DNA from 4 places in the Ensifer sp. GW821-FHT05G01 genome. Region 1 is predicted to be linked to each of the others. Evidence: predicted binding sites of a transcription regulator. Region 1 holds the regulator's gene; each other region holds the start of a gene.
What was found. The regulator LexA, encoded in region 1, represses DNA repair genes until DNA is damaged. The targets are predictions, from matches to a motif close to TGTTCNNNNTGTGTTCNG.
Positions count from the first base shown of each region.

Region 1 (3,975 bases):
TCCAACGCAGTCGTTGCAGATCTCGGCGTCCCCTACACATGGATCACCAGCTATGTCGCCGGCGACAAGATCTACTGCGTCCACGAGGCGCCAAGCGCCGACGTTATTCGCGAACATGCCGAACGAGGCGGATTTCCGGCCAACAAGATCACCGAGGTCGCCGCCGTGATTGGGCCCACGACAGCCTCTCAGGGGCGCGGCAAATAACAGAGTCGGTGTTATAATCACGCCAGCGGAACATTGACCTCATTTCAGGCCATGGCGCCCGCCCGAACCAATGCACACCGAGCGCCGTCATTGACTTCCGGCCGTATCAATGCACGCTAGTCCGCCGGTCATTCGGCGCCCACATGGGCTCCCCGGCACGCCTTTCCAAGGAGACGAACATGGCAAAAGGTCAAGTGCGAAGCAACCGCGAGGTTAGAAAGCCCAAGAAGGACAAGACCGTCAAAGCCGCCGTTACGCCAGAAGGCTCCCAGGTGAAGCTTGCAGGCAGCAGCTTCTCTTTGGGCAAGAAAGACAAAAAGTAAGGCAGCCGCTCCAACCTCGAAAATCAAATACGCCTTTAGGTTTTATCAGTGGCCAGTCGGACCGGATGTGCACGTCTCCGCACATCAAGGGCGACTGGTCCCGCGACAACAAACCAGCAATGATGCCGGCTCCGCAGCACACCCGACCGGCGCGTGAACCTTCCCGCAGACACAGGAAACACTGCCGGCGGCGCTTGCCAGTCGTCTCCCGTCGCGACCCCCAAGGCCGATCTGCCGCCAGCCATGCCGCTCGGGGCCGATACCGGAGAAGCAACAAACGCCCCGAAACACTCGCTCTTCCAAACAATCTTCGTGTCTTCGCTGCCACAGCTTGAAGAGCGATCGTCGCCTTTCGCAAAGAACTGTTGAACACGGCATGGGTACGCGGCCTGCTTGCTGGACTCCGGAACGAAAGCACGGTTCACATCGTTAACCAATCTATCGGCACCACTTCTGACCTAGCGGACGTCCATCGTGCTTGCAGCCTTGCTTATCGCCTCGATTTTCGCATCGCCCCACATCGCCCTTAGCGCGGCCACGGTCGACGACCTGCAAACGGACTTCGAATCGGCCATCCCCTGCCAGCAGATCGACGGTCGGAATGTCTGGAAAGGCTCGATCGCCTATTATATCCAGTCATTCGTCTACCAAGGCGACACGCCGGTGGCGACCGACGCGGCAGATGCCGTGCTGCCGGAGGACAACTCTGCCGAGACCGTGAAGGAGTTCGAGGACGCCTGTTCGGCAACGCAGCCGGCTTGAAACGCCCTCTCCTCGACATGCCCGCTGTCCCAACCGCTTATCTCGGCGCTACTTCCATTCTTTACCATCGCTCGTGGCACACCCTCGTGGTGGCAATCCTTTGCCAAAGGTGAACTTTAACCGGTCACAACCCCACTGGCGGACCGGCCCCGGCATCATCGCATTCAATGCGATGCCGACTTCATCGAACGGGCTCTGCCTGTTGTCGACATATTGATACCAGCGAAACCCGAGGACGGCGGTCGCTGCGATAACGATCGTCGACAGGATCCGAATCAGCGTTTTCATTGCATCCTCATTCGGTGAAAAGCGCGAGGCATGGCAGCTCCGCATGGCATACCCAGCATCGAGGCAGCGGATAGGCGCACGATTGATACAACATTCACGGAATTTTAGGCACTTGCGGAACACATATGGAACAGATAGTGTCTGTTCTTGATTTGTTTCACGCCTCTGGAGCGACTTGCCATGCTGACCCGCAAGCAACAGGAATTGCTTCTTTTCATCCACGAACGCATGAAGGAGTCCGGTGTACCGCCATCCTTCGACGAGATGAAGGATGCACTCGACCTGGCATCGAAGTCGGGCATTCACCGGCTGATTACGGCGCTAGAGGAACGCGGTTTCATTCGACGCCTTCCCAACCGCGCCCGGGCGCTTGAGGTCATCAAGCTGCCGGAAGCTTACGCGGGAAGCGCTCAGCCGCGTCGCGGGTTTTCACCAAGCGTCATCGAAGGAAGTCTCGGCAAACCTCCCGCCCCCGCCCCGGTTGCCGCGAAAGCGCCGCCGGCGGCAGACAACAGCTCCGTCTCGGTTCCGGTCATGGGCCGCATTGCCGCCGGCGTACCGATCTCGGCAATACAGAACAACACACACGATATTACCGTGCCGCTCGATATGATCGGCAGCGGCGAGCACTACGCCCTTGAAGTGAAGGGTGATTCGATGATCGAGGCCGGCATCTTCGACGGCGACACGGTGATCATCCGCAATGCCACGACGGCAAACCCCGGCGACATCATCGTCGCACTTGTCGATGACGAGGAAGCGACGTTGAAGCGCTTCCGGCGCAAAGGCGCATCGATTGCACTCGAGGCGGCCAATCCGGCCTACGAGACGCGCATCTTCGGCCCGGACCGCGTCAAGATACAGGGCAAGCTCGTTGGCTTGATCCGTCGCTATCACTAAGCCAGATGATGATGGCTGTCTTTCTGCTGGACAGGCCTTCTTGTGCTTGAACGTCTCGCCACCCAAGAGGTAGCGAGACGGATGTGGTCAGGTTGAGCGTTTTACGCGCTCGACAATTTTCATTCGTGAATGGAGTACTCGCCCAACTCACAGAGGTCCTGCATGTCTTCGGTCGTGTCGAGACCGGAGCCTTCCTCGAATTCGAAGCGCATGTCGTATTTGCAGACATCGCGTCCGTCGGCGATGGTAATTTCCATGCTCTCGCCCGGATTAAGCACCTGCCGCCCGAAGACATCGTCTTCCCACTGATCGACGCCAACCGGCGAGGTATAGAAGTTCGTCAGAACGGCTTTCGTCTTGTTCTTCAGCTGAAAGACGAGATCCTCAGCGCTTGCGGTGGCCGTCGTTGCGGCAAAAATGGCAAGAGCAGTCAGGGCGATCTTACATTTCATTTTATGTCATTTCCTCCATTGTCGGTTTTGTTTGACGCTACCTATACGGGTCGCATCGCTGGAATATTCATTCCTGATGTCGTCTAGAGACAATAATCTTTGCACTGACAATACGGGCAGAATCACCATTTCGGGGCAGGTCGCCGGCAAGCCAGATCCGCGCATGCCTATTCGCGGCGCAAACGCGTGAAGCGCACGCGCGCGCGTCGGATCACCCATGAAGAATAACTGACATCGGCGGAGAATAAGGAACAGGCTGACATCGCCACTGCTGCGCCAGGTGTGCCCCGAATCTTGGCAGCCCGCGAAGCCGGGCATGCCTGCAAAGGCGATAGCCCACAGATGAGTGACGTCGCGGCATGAGGAGCAAATTAGAATGAGTCGGCGGCTCAATCATGCATCGCACTTGCAGCGATTGTCACTCGCCCACCGAGGGCGCGGGTCAGCGCGTCAGGCACAAAGGGTGCTAGGGAAAAGGGATACGCTGCCTACGCACGGAAACCGAATCTGATCTTCCTCAGAGCCATGGATCCCTTGAGCCCAACGCACCCGACGATCGCACCGTTGCCTTTCGACGATGGCAGCCTAGTTACCCATTCGCGTAACCAAGTGAGGAACTGCTGAATGAACCGTAATAGCCTCTATCTCGTCATCGCCGTGCTCGCTGTCGCCGTCATCGGGCTCGGCGTCTATGCTTATCGTGAGGAAACGAAACCTGCCGGTGTCGAGATCAAGATTGGCGAGGGCGGCGTTTCCGTTCAGGAGAATTGAGCAGGCCGCGCATTTTCCCAATGCGGCAACGAGCGGCTGATTTCTGATCGGCGGCAGCGCGTCGCGTTGTCACCACCTCCAGATTACTGGTTGCTCAGGTGGGGCTAGGCTAGCAACGGCTGAAATTTGCTGCACCGGCAATTTGAGACCATAGAGCCCCGCGCCATGATTGCCCAAGCCATGCATTGGGCCCACCCTCAGCGTGGAGTGGGCGCCCGATGCTCAATCAAGCGCTTTCTCTTCGCAGATAGCCTCCACCGCAAGTCGTCGAC
Region 1 covers NZ_JBWKSC010000008.1:300,981-304,955, reverse strand. The annotation lists gene AC07UR_RS21065 (DUF4242 domain-containing protein) at 1-207, shown strand, start outside; gene AC07UR_RS21060 (hypothetical protein) at 387-530, shown strand; gene AC07UR_RS21055 (hypothetical protein) at 1,005-1,292, shown strand; gene AC07UR_RS21050 (hypothetical protein) at 1,341-1,580, opposite strand; gene lexA (transcriptional repressor LexA) at 1,761-2,480, shown strand; gene AC07UR_RS21040 (hypothetical protein) at 2,600-2,932, opposite strand; gene AC07UR_RS21035 (hypothetical protein) at 3,557-3,703, shown strand.

Region 2 (3,975 bases), on a different contig from region 1:
AGCTTGATGACTTCGGCGCCGCCGGAAATTTCTTCCCAGACGGTCTTGTTGCCGTCGAGCGCGTCGCGGCTCTGGTCGACATAGCCCAGATGCACCGTGTCGCCGATACGGATCGAGCCGCTGTCTGGCTGTTCCTGACCGGTGATCATGCGGAACAGCGTCGTCTTACCGGCGCCGTTTGGACCGATGATGCCGACGATGCCGCCCGGCGGCAACTTCAGCGATAGACCGTCGATCAGGAGGCGGTCGCCATAGCCCTTGGTGACGCCGTCCATTTCGATGACCACCTGACCGAGACGCTCGCCGACCGGGATGATGATCTGCGCATCACCAGGACGCTGGTTTTCCGCCGCGTTGACCAGTTCGTCATAGGAGCGGATACGCGCCTTCGACTTGGCCTGGCGGGCCTTCGGGCTGGAGGCGATCCATTCCTGTTCGCGGGCGATCGCCTTCTGGCGGGACGCTTCTTCGCGGCCTTCCTGCTGCATGCGCTTGGCCTTGGCGATCAGGTAGGCCGAATAGTTGCCTTCGTAGGGAATGCTGCGGCCGCGGTCGAGCTCGAGGATCCAGCCGGTGACGTTGTCGAGGAAGTAACGGTCGTGGGTGATCATCAGCACGGCGCCGGGATATTCGCGCAGGTGCTTTTCGAGCCAGGCGATCGTCTCGGCGTCGAGGTGGTTGGTCGGTTCGTCGAGCAAAAGCAGGTCGGGCTGCGACAGAAGCAGCTTGCAGAGTGCGATACGGCGCTTTTCACCGCCCGAAAGGCTGGTGACATCGGCATCACCAGGCGGGCAGCGCAGCGCTTCCATCGCCATTTCGACCTGGCTTTCCAGATCCCAGAGGTTCTGGCTGTCGATGATGTCCTGAAGCTTTGCGCCCTCTTCCGCCGTCTCGTCGGAATAGTTCATCATCAGCTCGTTGTAGCGCTCGACGATCGCGGTCTTGGCGGCGACGCCTTCCATGGCGTTTTCGAGCACGGTCTTGGTCGGGTCGAGCTGCGGCTCCTGCGGCAGGTAGCCGATGGTCGCGCCTTCGGCGATCCAGGCCTCGCCGGTGTATTCCTTGTCGAGGCCGGCCATGATGCGCAGCACGGTCGACTTACCGGCGCCGTTCGGGCCGAGGATACCGATCTTCGCGTCCGGGTAGAACGACAGATGAACGTTCTCCAGGACCTTCTTAGCGCCGTAGGACTTATTGAGCCCGGCCATATGATAGATGAACTGACGTGCCATAAAGGAAAGCTCCGCATGGAAGGAAATTTGCCCGCTATGTAGGCGAATTAGTGCAAAGGGGCAATCGCCAAAGGCGCTTGCCCCTGCCTATCCCATGCCAGTGAGGCTTGTCAGCCGCTATCCTCGGCCAGCCGCGTCGGCAAAGCCCTTGGCGCATTTGAACTCCGTCGGCCCCGCCGCCTGGATCAGCGGCGTGAGGGCGGATTTGCCCGAGATGTCTCCAGTCAGCCCGATCGTCAGGCCGGTGATGACGCTGCGCCCCGCGACGGTCTGGCAGCGCATACGCACCCGATCGCCGGCACCTTGGCCAAAGCTCTGGTCGAACGCCTGCTTGATCGCCGTCTCGTCGAGCTCTGAGCCGATGCGTCCTCTGAAGAGCGCGCCCACGGCCGACCGGTTGAGCTCCTCGAGCATGCGAAGCTGCGCGGCAAAATAGTCGTCGACCGTACCCCCCTGGCAGGTTCCGCTGCGCAACCATTGATGACGGTCGAGCCCGGATTGGACACCGGGCATCGCGATCAGCAGCCGCGCAGCGGTATCATCAGCCATGGCAAGCTTCGGCAGATCGAGCCAATCACCCTTGCGGTCCTGGCTGCGCATCTCGGCCGCCACGCCGCAATAGCTCTTGCGCAACGGCCAAAGCCCATGCAGCGACAGGTTGGTGGCATCGAACCGTTCCGCCGTCTGGCTGGCGCATTCCTTGCGCTCAGGCCGCGTCTCGCAGAAGCCCGGCTGCCAGCTGACGGCGAGCACGTAGTCCGTTCGGGACGAGCCACTATCCGCTCCAGCGTTGACCTTCTCCTGCGCCAAGGCAAAGGACGACGGGGCAAGCAGCATCGCCAGCGCCATCGCAACAATTGTCATTGGACTTGATATCGCTTTACTCCAACATGCCATGACACTCTCCCAATAAAACAAAACGGGAACAAATATCGCTCAAAACGGGAAAATTGCAACTGGTAATTACAGGTCCGGGAAATCGCTTGTGACCTCATGCGTAGAGATCACCAAGCAGCGATTGCCTTTCCCATGCAAATCGATTTGATATCGGCAAAGCTGACGATTGGTCCGGGAGAAGGCATGTTCGGGCAGGTGAGGACGCATCAAAGCCCGACAGGCGCTACCTTAAGCTGGCGCCACTTTCCGGCAACGATCGACGCGCGCGGCATTGTTCTTGTCAGCCACGGGCTTGCCGAACATTCCGGCCGCTATGCCCGTTTCGCGGAAGTGATGGCCGCCCACGGCTTCCACGTCTACGCCCATGACCATCGCGGCCACGGCGCGACCCGCGCGCCGGATGCGCCGCTTGCGATGTTCTCGAACCGGAATGGACTCGACAAGGTGTTTGCCGACATCAAGGCGATGCGCGCCCTTGCGACTGCCGCCCATCCGGGCCTGCCGGTCATTCTCTTCGGCCATTCCATGGGCGGGCTGATTGCGCTCAACGCTGCCGAGACCGATCCTGATCTCTATGACGCGCTTGCTGTCTGGAACTCGAATTTCCGTCCGGGCATTGCCGGGCGCGGCGGCCAATTGATCCTCAAGATCGAAAAGGCGCTCAAGGGCTCGGATGTGCCGAGCCCGCTACTCTCCAAGCTCACCTTCGGTGCCTGGGGTCAGGCGATCAAGGATCGCAAGACCGATTCCGACTGGCTGTCGCGCGACGAGGCGGAAGTGGCGAAGTATATCGCCGACCCGCTTTGCGGCTTCGACGCGACAGTATCGCTGTGGCTGGACCTGATGCGGCTCGCCTTTGCCGGCGCCCGCGCAGACCGGCTGGCGCGCCTGCCGGCCAACCTGCCCGTCCATCTCGTCGGCGGCAGCGCCGACCCCTCGACGGAAAATGGCGGCGCCATTCGCTGGCTCGGCAGCCAAATGAAAGCGCGCGGCATGACGAATGTGTCGGTGACCATTCACGAGGGCATGCGCCACGAGACGCTAAACGAGATCGGCCGTGAGAAGGCGACCGCGGATTTTGCGGCCTGGTGCCAATCCGCCGTCGACAGGTCCGCCGCCAAGGCTGCGGCCGACAAGGTCGCCGTCGGCAAGAGGTCCTGACCCGAAATCACCATGGCAGACATGTCCCTCCCCAAGACCGCCAATTCCAACGACCGCATCTCCTTCGGGCTGACGCTGATGGTGCTTTCGGTGCTCCTGTCGCCGCTGATCGACATTTTCGCCAAGCTCGCGATCGCAACCGTTCCCTCGGCGCAGATCACCGCCGTGCGCTTCATCCTGCAGGTCGTTTTCATCCTGCCGATCGTGCTCGTGCGCGGCAGCCTGTTCGACCTCACCTGGCGCAAGACGGGTCTGCATGCGCTGCGCGGCGGCCTGCTTGTCGTCACCATGCTCTCCTTCATCACCACGCTGAAGGTGATGGAGGTGGCCGATGCCATCGCCATCTTCTTCGTCGAGCCGATCATCCTCACCATCCTCGGCAGCATCTTCCTGAAGGAAACCATCGGCTGGCGGCGCTACACCGCCTGCGCCGTCGGTTTCCTCGGCGCGCTGCTCGTCATCCAGCCGAGCATGCAGGAAGTGGGGCTGATCGCGCTGCTGCCGATCGTCGCCGCCTTCGGCCTTGCCGTGTTCCTGCTGGTGACGCGCATGGTGGCGCAGAACGAAGACCCGTGGTCGATGCAGTTCCATGCCGGCATCTGGGGCGGACTTTTCTGCCTCGTTCTGCTGTGGCTGGGCGAAGGCACCGGATCCGCTGTTCTCGATCCGGTCTGGCCCGAGGGCA
Region 2 covers NZ_JBWKSC010000004.1:304,970-308,944, forward strand. The annotation lists gene ettA (energy-dependent translational throttle protein EttA) at 1-1,232, opposite strand, end outside; gene AC07UR_RS12680 (ribonuclease T2) at 1,350-2,096, opposite strand; gene AC07UR_RS12685 (alpha/beta fold hydrolase) at 2,313-3,290, shown strand; gene AC07UR_RS12690 (DMT family transporter) at 3,303-3,975, shown strand, end outside.
Region 2: AC07UR_RS12680 (ribonuclease T2) is a predicted target of LexA. The motif match lies at 2,143-2,160, and genes of this name have one in related genera.

Region 3 (3,975 bases), on a different contig from region 1:
CCATTCGGCCGCGATCCGTTCCGGGCCTTCGGCGCGCGCGATGCGGTGCAGGCTGCGCCGCCAGCGAAAGCTTCTCGGCGGCCCCTCCGGCACCTCGGCCACCGCTTCCACCGGTTCCGGACTTTGAAACAGCCGCTGCGGCCGAACGGAGGCCGCCAGAAGCGCGACAGGAACAGAGCAGGCGGCTTCCTCTGCCGTCTTCAGCATTCCCACATCCGCAAGCGGCTGAAAGACGGCGGCACGCTCCGGCACGTGGCTTTCCGACAGGACGGGTAGAAACAGGCTTTCCGCGCCCAGCCGCGCCATGACCCTGTCGGCAAAGGCAGCAAGCGGCCGCTCTCGATCCGGCGTGCCGGAAAAATCCTCCTGCATCACCTCGTATTTTTCGCTTCTGGGAACCGACAGCCGCAGGATCTCGAAGCCGAAACCGGCATCGAGATCGTCATGGACCGCCTGCAGCCGCTCGCGGAAAAGGCCGGCGATGCGACCCGGTTCGATCAATGGCGAAGACGTTCCCGCAGCGATGCGAAAGACCCGGCCGTCGACACGAAAGAGCAGCAGCTCGAACAGCCGCCCGCCTTCACCACGCTTTTCCAATTCCGGCTTCAGCCTTGCCGCCAGCTCCTGCGTGAGAACAAAAATATCGTCCTCGCCCTGGACCGGCTCCGAAAGCCGGCGCTCGGCCGAGAGGCTGGCAACGGGAAGCCGCGGCGAAAGCGGCTCGTCTTCCAGCCCCATGGCCTGATCGAGGCGCAGGAGCAGCATGGATCCGAAGCGGCGGGCAAGCGGCGCCCGCGGCGCCTCGATGATGTCGCCGACCTGCTTGAGCCCGACCCGTCCGAGCGTTTCGATCATGTCGGCCGGAAGCCTGAGGGCCGCCATCGGCAGCGGCGAAAGCACGCGCGCGGCTTCCTCCGGAGCAATCACGCTTTGCGCGCCGAAGCGCGCCACGGCCCAGGAGAGCCCGGCTGAAGACGAGATCGCCGCACGGGCCTCGATGCCCAGATGAAAGAGCCGGGCCAGAAGATCGTCGAGAAGCGATTTCTCTCCGCCGAGAAGATGGGCGCAGCCGGTAATGTCGAGATAAAGGGCGGTTTCGCCGTCGAGCGCCACCAGCGGCGTATAGCGGCTGCACCAGTCCGCAAGCCCCTCGAGAAGGGCGCGATCCGCCGCCCGGTCGGACGGCAGCACATCGACCTCGGGACACATGGCCCGCGCCTCGGCAACGCCCTGGCCCAGCTGGAACCCTGATTTTTCGGCAAGGCCATCGAGCGCCACGAGGCGCATGGCATTCCTGACCCTATCGGCAAAGACGATGGGCGGATGCTCAGGACGCCCGCGGGAAAGCCAGGAGGTGCCCCAGCGGCTCCGCGCCACCCGGTCGGCTGGAAGATGCGGAAAGTCGAGCGACAGAATGCGCTGGTTCTGGATCTGCCGCAGCAGCGGCTGGTAGGGGTTCGACGGGGTAAAAGCGGCGGTCATGGGGGTTCCACTCCAGGAAGAGGCCGACGGGAGCAGGAGACCTGCTTTTTTCGGCAATGACGTGAAAGACAGGATGGCCGATGCTGCCGCAAAGCATCGAGCCGTCAGGGAGGGGGCGCTCGCGGGCGGGCGCCGGTTCGATATGAAGCCGGAAGAAGGCGCTGCTCGCCTCCTCGTGGCCGGACTGGCGCAGAAGCAGAAGCGGAATACGGCCGGCGCGGGCACGAACATGCAGGCGCCGGCTTTCACTCAAGGCGAGTGATGCCGGATTGCCGCGAATTTCCAGAATGACGGCACAGAAGGCCGAAACGGAAAGCGCCGTCTCGGCAATCCAGAGCGCGTCCTTCACCGTGCGCGGCAGGCTGAGGATCAGGCTTCGAATGTCGAGCCCATAAGCCTTGAGACCAAGACCATAGGGCAGGCCCGCCTCGGTGGAGGCCAGCGACTGGCTGATCCACAGCACCGGTGCCGCCGCATCGCCCTTTTGCTGGCGCGCCTGCTGACAGAGAGCACCAAGCGCGGTTGCAAACCCGGCAGCAGCGCCGGCATCGCGCGTCTCGGAGCTGCGGATTTCCGTCATGCCTTCGAGCGGCAGCCCGCCCTCGAGGATAGCGTCGAGTTCGGGAGTGCCGAGCGGCAGGACCTTGCGGCCGGAGGACTGGCTACCCTCTTGCCTGCGCCGGAAGCCTGCTGGATCCGCCGCCTTGACCGTCTTCACGACCCCCGCAAGCCTGCGGTTCTCGATCCGGGCTATGGTTTCGCGAAGCGAAAGAACGGTCTCCCGCTGCACGGCGTTCTCGGCCATGACGGTCAACTCCCACATAAGATGTTCCTGTTATGTTCTTATAGATTCCAGAGCTGCCAGGAGGAGTCAACAGTCAAATTTAAGAATTTATTCCTTGACCCTTGCATCCGGAATTCAACACTCGAAAAACAAAGGCAAAATCGCTATATGGAGGACAACAAGGAGTGCCTATGGCCCGCATTGACCAGACCGATGATTGGCGGGAACGCCATGCACCGACGCTCACGACATTCGAACAGCTTGCAGTGGAAGCCTATGGCCACCTGCCGCAGGAATTCCGCAAGCTGACGACCGACCTCATCATCGAGGTTGCCGATTTCCCCAGCGACGACGTCTTCGAGGACATGGCGCTGGAAACGCCGTTCGACCTGCTCGGCCTGTTCGAGGGGCGCGGCATCACCGAACGTTTCACCATGGAAACGGGCGAGTTTCCGAACCGGATCACCCTTTATCGCCGCCCGATCATCGATTACTGGGCGGAAAACGAGGAAACGCTGGGTGACATCATCACCCATGTGCTGATCCACGAGATCGGCCACCATTTTGGTCTTTCCGACGACGACATGGAGCGGATCGAGGCGAGCGTCGAGCACGTGGGCGGATAACGAACTCGCCTTCCTTCAAGCTTGCCCCTCATCCGGCCTGCCGGCCACCTTCTCCCCGCCAGCGGGGAGAAGAAACTTGCGGCACCCGCTCGCTTCTCTGAAATCCTCTCCGCAGAGGGACGACACCAAGTGACGACGGAGCTTTCGCCCGCGTCCCCTCTCCCGCTTGGCGAGGAGAGGGCTAGGGTGAGGGCCAAACGTGCCTGACGGCCCGCTTTACTGCTCCGACAACTTGATGTCGGGATTATAATCCTTGCCTTCGACTTCCTTGAATACGGCCTGTCCGCATTGCATATGCTGCGTATCCGCATTGAAAGCATAGGTGGGCGAGCCGTGCAGGGACCAGCCCTGGTTCAGCGCCGCCGTCACCTTATGGCAGAAGGACGCATCGTCGGGGCCGGTGAGGAAGCGATAAAGTTTCAAAATCTTGCCTTTCGTTTTTCAATCGTGTCCGCCTTGGCGGCGAGCTTCAGGGCCTGGTCGAGATGCAGCCGCTCGATCATCCGGCCATGAAGACTGATGACGCCCTTGTCGGCGTTCTCCGGCAGCGCAAAGACGGCGATGATGGCACGCGCCTCATCAACGGCGGCCTGCTCGACGCCGAAGCGCTCGTTGGCCGGACCGATCTGCAACGGATGGATCAGCATCTTGCCGTCATAGCCCATGTCGCGTCCCTGCCGGCACTCCTCGTCGAAACCGTCGGTGTCACGGAAATCGTTGAACACCGCATCGATGACGTCGAGGCCGCTGCCGCGGGCGGCAAGCAGGATCTGCATCAGCCAGGGGATCAGGTACGGCCGACCGGGACGATCGGGAACCCCGGTTTCCTTGCGCAGGTCGTTGAGGCCGACGACGAAACAATCGAGCCTGCCGCCGAAGGTGCGGCCGGTCTCGGCGATCGCGGGTGCATTGACGACGCCGCGCGGCGTCTCGATCATCGCCCAGAGGCGCAAGCTCTCCGGCGCGTCGTTGTCCGCTAGCCAGTCGGCGGCGATCTGGATATCAGCAGGGCTTTCGACCTTGGGCAAGAGGATCGCATCGGGCTTTGCCTGGAGAGCCGCCGCCAGATCCTGCTGGCCGAAG
Region 3 covers NZ_JBWKSC010000005.1:189,672-193,646, forward strand. The annotation lists gene AC07UR_RS14585 (Y-family DNA polymerase) at 1-1,377, opposite strand, end outside; gene AC07UR_RS14590 (ImuA family protein) at 1,328-2,287, opposite strand; gene AC07UR_RS14595 (metallopeptidase family protein) at 2,458-2,892, shown strand; gene AC07UR_RS14600 (DUF1737 domain-containing protein) at 3,109-3,315, opposite strand; gene AC07UR_RS14605 (HpcH/HpaI aldolase/citrate lyase family protein) at 3,312-3,975, opposite strand, start outside.
Region 3: AC07UR_RS14590 (ImuA family protein) is a predicted target of LexA. The motif match lies at 2,310-2,327, and genes of this name have one in related genera.

Region 4 (3,975 bases), on a different contig from region 1:
TTAAGCGCGGCAAGGCGTCTTCCGCCCGCCGTCACGAAATAGCGTCCCTTTTTGTCGCCCCTGCGAACCACAAGGTTTTGCAAAAGCCGGTAGCCGTCTTTTCTGATGTTGGCGGCGAGCGCTTCGATACCCTCGACGCTGTAGGTCTTGCGGACGTTCTTCGGATCGGCGTCCAGCTTGTTCAATGCAATGGTGATGATCTCGGTCATGATGTTTTCCCTTGCCTTTTTCCCGCGAAGCGGTCTCGTGCCCGAAGGGGCAGGAGCCCGGCTCCTGCTCCCCGAGCTCGTGCGGAACAGCGGGGGGGGAGGGGGGCAAGGGGACAAATCGGAGGGGGATCACCCGCCCGAAGGGGCGACGTAAAATCCGCGGATGCGGATCCGCGTCGATCCTGCACGAAGCGAGCCAAACGAGCGGAGGAAGGACGGGGAAACCGATTTTCCCCTTGCAGGGGAGAGGGGGCAGAGCGCCCTTTCCCCACTAAATGAGACAATGAGCGTACCAGGCAAAGGCGGCGCAGCGGCCGAAGCCAGTTCGCGCACCGCTTGACCGGTTAAGAGGGCAGCCGCAGGAGGTTTAGCATTAGCGCCGCCCGCAGGGCGGAAACCGGGACCGACTGCCCCCGGCAAGCGGTTCCATATAGTATCGGCCGGAGACAGTCCGTTCGCCGTCACCGCTCCGAGTATGGAGCGCTCCGCGTCGCCGGCGAACTCCGCTGGCAATCATGGCCTACCGTTGGAACTTGGAGGATCCGCATGAGCATAGTCGATCAGTATGAGGCACCGCCAATGACAGAGCCTCAACGCCGCGATGCCTTAGCCGACATGGCCGCGATCGTGCGTGGCGAAGAGCTCGACATACCGTGCTCGATCATAAGCTTGCGATGGTCCAGCATCCCGTGTTGACGCAAGGAAGCTTGACGTCTCTGGGCCTAACGGACAAGGGCTTGCGCTTCATGGCCGAGACTGATGCCAGCTTGAATTAACGCTCGCCAGCCTAAAGCGACGTCGTTTGTGTCGGACACCGGTTTCCAGCCGACTGTAGCGTTGCGAGCCCTGTAGGATTCTACAGTAGCCATCTTTGGTTCCGCGATATCTAGTCGGAGGACTGCCAACCATCGATGGAGAGAGTTATGCCGATCCCACACATGTCGCCAGAATTCCTGCCGGACGATCATCCCGACCTACTCGAAAACACGGATCTGCCGGCAAAGGTCATACGGGTGCTGCGCAACGCCTGCTTCACCCGGCTTAGCGATTTCGACAATATGACCGACATCGACTTGCTTCGCGAACCAGGGATGGGTTTGCGTGACGTCCGGGCGGTCCGGGAAGCTCGCGCGCGGCAAAAGCTCCGCAATGGCGACAAGCCTGTCGGCTAGCCTTATCGTCCTGCATTGTCCACACTCAGACCTAATCGAAACGGTTCATAGGAAAAAATTCCTCTTGACGGGGAACTGTGCACGGGTGTTCTGCTTTTGTTCATACAGACAGGAACAAACATGCGCAAGCCGGAGACGATCGAACGCCTCTATCTGGATTTCGACGGCTTCTTCGCATCGGTCGAACAGCAGTGCGACCGGCGTTTGAGAGGCCGGCCGGTCGGCGTCGTGCCGTTTGCGGGAACGACCAGGACGGCTGTCATCGCGTGCTCGCGCGAAGCGAAAGCCTTCGGCGTCAAGAACGTGATGCCGATTGAGGAGGCCAAGCGGCTCTGTCCGGATTTAGTGCTGGTGCCACAAAAGCCGGACCTCTATCGCCGGGCGCACAATGCGCTTTTGTCGGAAATCGAAACCGTCATTCCGATCGACACGGCCAAGTCGATCGACGAGCTGACGTGCCGCCTCGATGAGGCCGGCCGGGCGGACCCGCACGGCTTGGCGGCGGCGATCAAGGCGACGATCGCGGAGAATGTCGGCCCGTGGATTACTTGCTCGATCGGTTTTGCCGCAAATCGCCAGCTCGCGAAAATCGCCTGCAAGGAAGGCAAACGGAACGGCGGCCGATACGGCGACGGGCTCGCCATTTGGCGGCCGGAAGACATGCCGGCGCCGCTGCTTGCGGTGGCGATGGAAGATATTCCGGGCGTCGGCGGCAATATGGCGAAGCGGCTTTACCGGTCGGCGATCTACACGACCGAACAACTCTATAACCTTCAGCCGAAACACATGCGCAAGCTGTGGGGCAATGTCACAGGAGAACGGCTCTGGTATGCGCTGCACGGTTACGACATTCAGGCCCCGGCCTCGAGCCGGGGCATGTTCGGACATGGCCGCGTCCTTCCGCCGGAAGCACGGACGCTCGCCGGCGCACGCGAGATTTCGCGCCTGCTGCTGATCAAGGCGGCGCGGCGGCTGCGCCGGGAAAACTTCTATGCAGGCGGTTTATGGTTATGGCTGTCGATCCGCGACGGCTCGTGGATGGGCAAGCGCCATCTGCCGGTCGTCAATGACGACCAGGCCATCCTTTCCGGACTGGCAGAACTGTGGGACCAGGTTCGCCGTGATCACCCGCGCGGAATCACGATATTCCGGATCGGGGTCACTCTTTACGATCTGTCGCCGTCGCACGAGCGCCAGCTTGACTTGCTCCTCAATGACGATCGCACGCGCCGGCGCTGGGAGAGCGCCAGCAATGCGATCGACAATCTGAACACGCGCTATGCCGGCACGGTCGTCAGCCTCGGTCCGTGGCGGCCGCCGGCCGGCGGGAACGTCGGCGGCAAGATCAGCTACACGCGCATTCCATCCGCGGAGGATTTCTGGTGATGAAGATTTGGAAGAAAAATATCCGTGTCGGCGATCTGGCCGACCACCAAAAGCTGGAAGTGCGCTGCAAGAAATGCGGCCACGTCCATTACCTGACGCGGGCCATTGTGTGCGTCTCGCCAGAGCGCGAATTTCTCTACATCGACGAGCTGGAACGCGAGACGATCTGCAAGGCGCGCGGCTGCCGTGGTGGCGTGCGGCTGTCGATGGTCAGGCTTGACGAGGTGAGCGGGTTTGTCGGCGGTCTAGCCTGACGTCGCGGATCACATCCCGAACAGGGTTGCATTTCCTTCCTGGGGTAAGCGGTCATTCCTTTACCGACATTGGCGGCGTCCATGCTTCGATCGCTGTCTCGGGGTAAATCTGCACTGAGCCCGGCTCAAAGTAACTCTCAATCGCGTACCCGAGCTTGGTTATATCTGTGCGATACCAGCCGACGATTTTACCGCGCCATGATGCTCGCCCTTTTTTTGCGGCATAATCACCATTTGGAACGTGGCATCTGACGGCCATTGATCAACCATTTCACCTCCAACCGAACTACGTTAAGCGGACGTCTAAGTGGGCGGCTTATGCCTAGCGGCGTATCTCTGCTTCCGCCGATGATGTATTTGCCTCGTTTCGTCGGCGAAATCCAGACAGATTCGTTCCTTGCAAGGGTCCAGGCCAGACTCAGGAAGCTACAGGCTCATCAACAATCTGTAGCCTTTTCTGAAGGATAGCATCATGCAACCAATAGACATCAACGCCGGCATAGTCGCGATGGTCATCACCTTCCTGCTCGGGACGTTGCATTTCGAAGTCCATCCGCTCGCGGCCGCAATCGTGGCCGTTCTGTGCTTCGGGTACTACTGGATGGGCGTGAAGACCGTCAACGCGATTCAGACCTGGTAGGACTGCCTCTGGCGGTAGAAGGCGGGCGGCTTTGCCGTAGGCTCGGCGGGGATGGCGGTCCGGCTTCCTTGATCATTGCCAGCATCATCTCGCGCGTGAGGCCGTGAACCTCGTAGCCTTGCCCCCGCGCGGTTTCGATGATCGATTCCAGGCTGGGGTATTCTCCAAGGAACGCGCCTAGCCACAGGGCGCATTCGTCGGTTTCCGGGTCGGGGAACGCTTGTAGAAAAAAGGTCCTTAGCGGCCGGTCATAGCCGATCGCGGCTTCCGGGTCGGCCTTGGTGGCGGATTTCACTTCAGCGGTGTAGCGGCTC
Region 4 covers NZ_JBWKSC010000018.1:13,620-17,594, reverse strand. The annotation lists gene AC07UR_RS31565 (ParB/RepB/Spo0J family partition protein) at 1-209, opposite strand, end outside; gene AC07UR_RS31560 (hypothetical protein) at 1,133-1,381, shown strand; gene AC07UR_RS31555 (Y-family DNA polymerase) at 1,502-2,767, shown strand; gene AC07UR_RS31550 (hypothetical protein) at 2,767-3,021, shown strand; gene AC07UR_RS31545 (hypothetical protein) at 3,074-3,280, opposite strand; gene AC07UR_RS31540 (hypothetical protein) at 3,494-3,661, shown strand; gene AC07UR_RS31535 (hypothetical protein) at 3,639-3,975, opposite strand, start outside.
Region 4: AC07UR_RS31555 (Y-family DNA polymerase) is a predicted target of LexA. The motif match lies at 1,468-1,485, and genes of this name have one in related genera.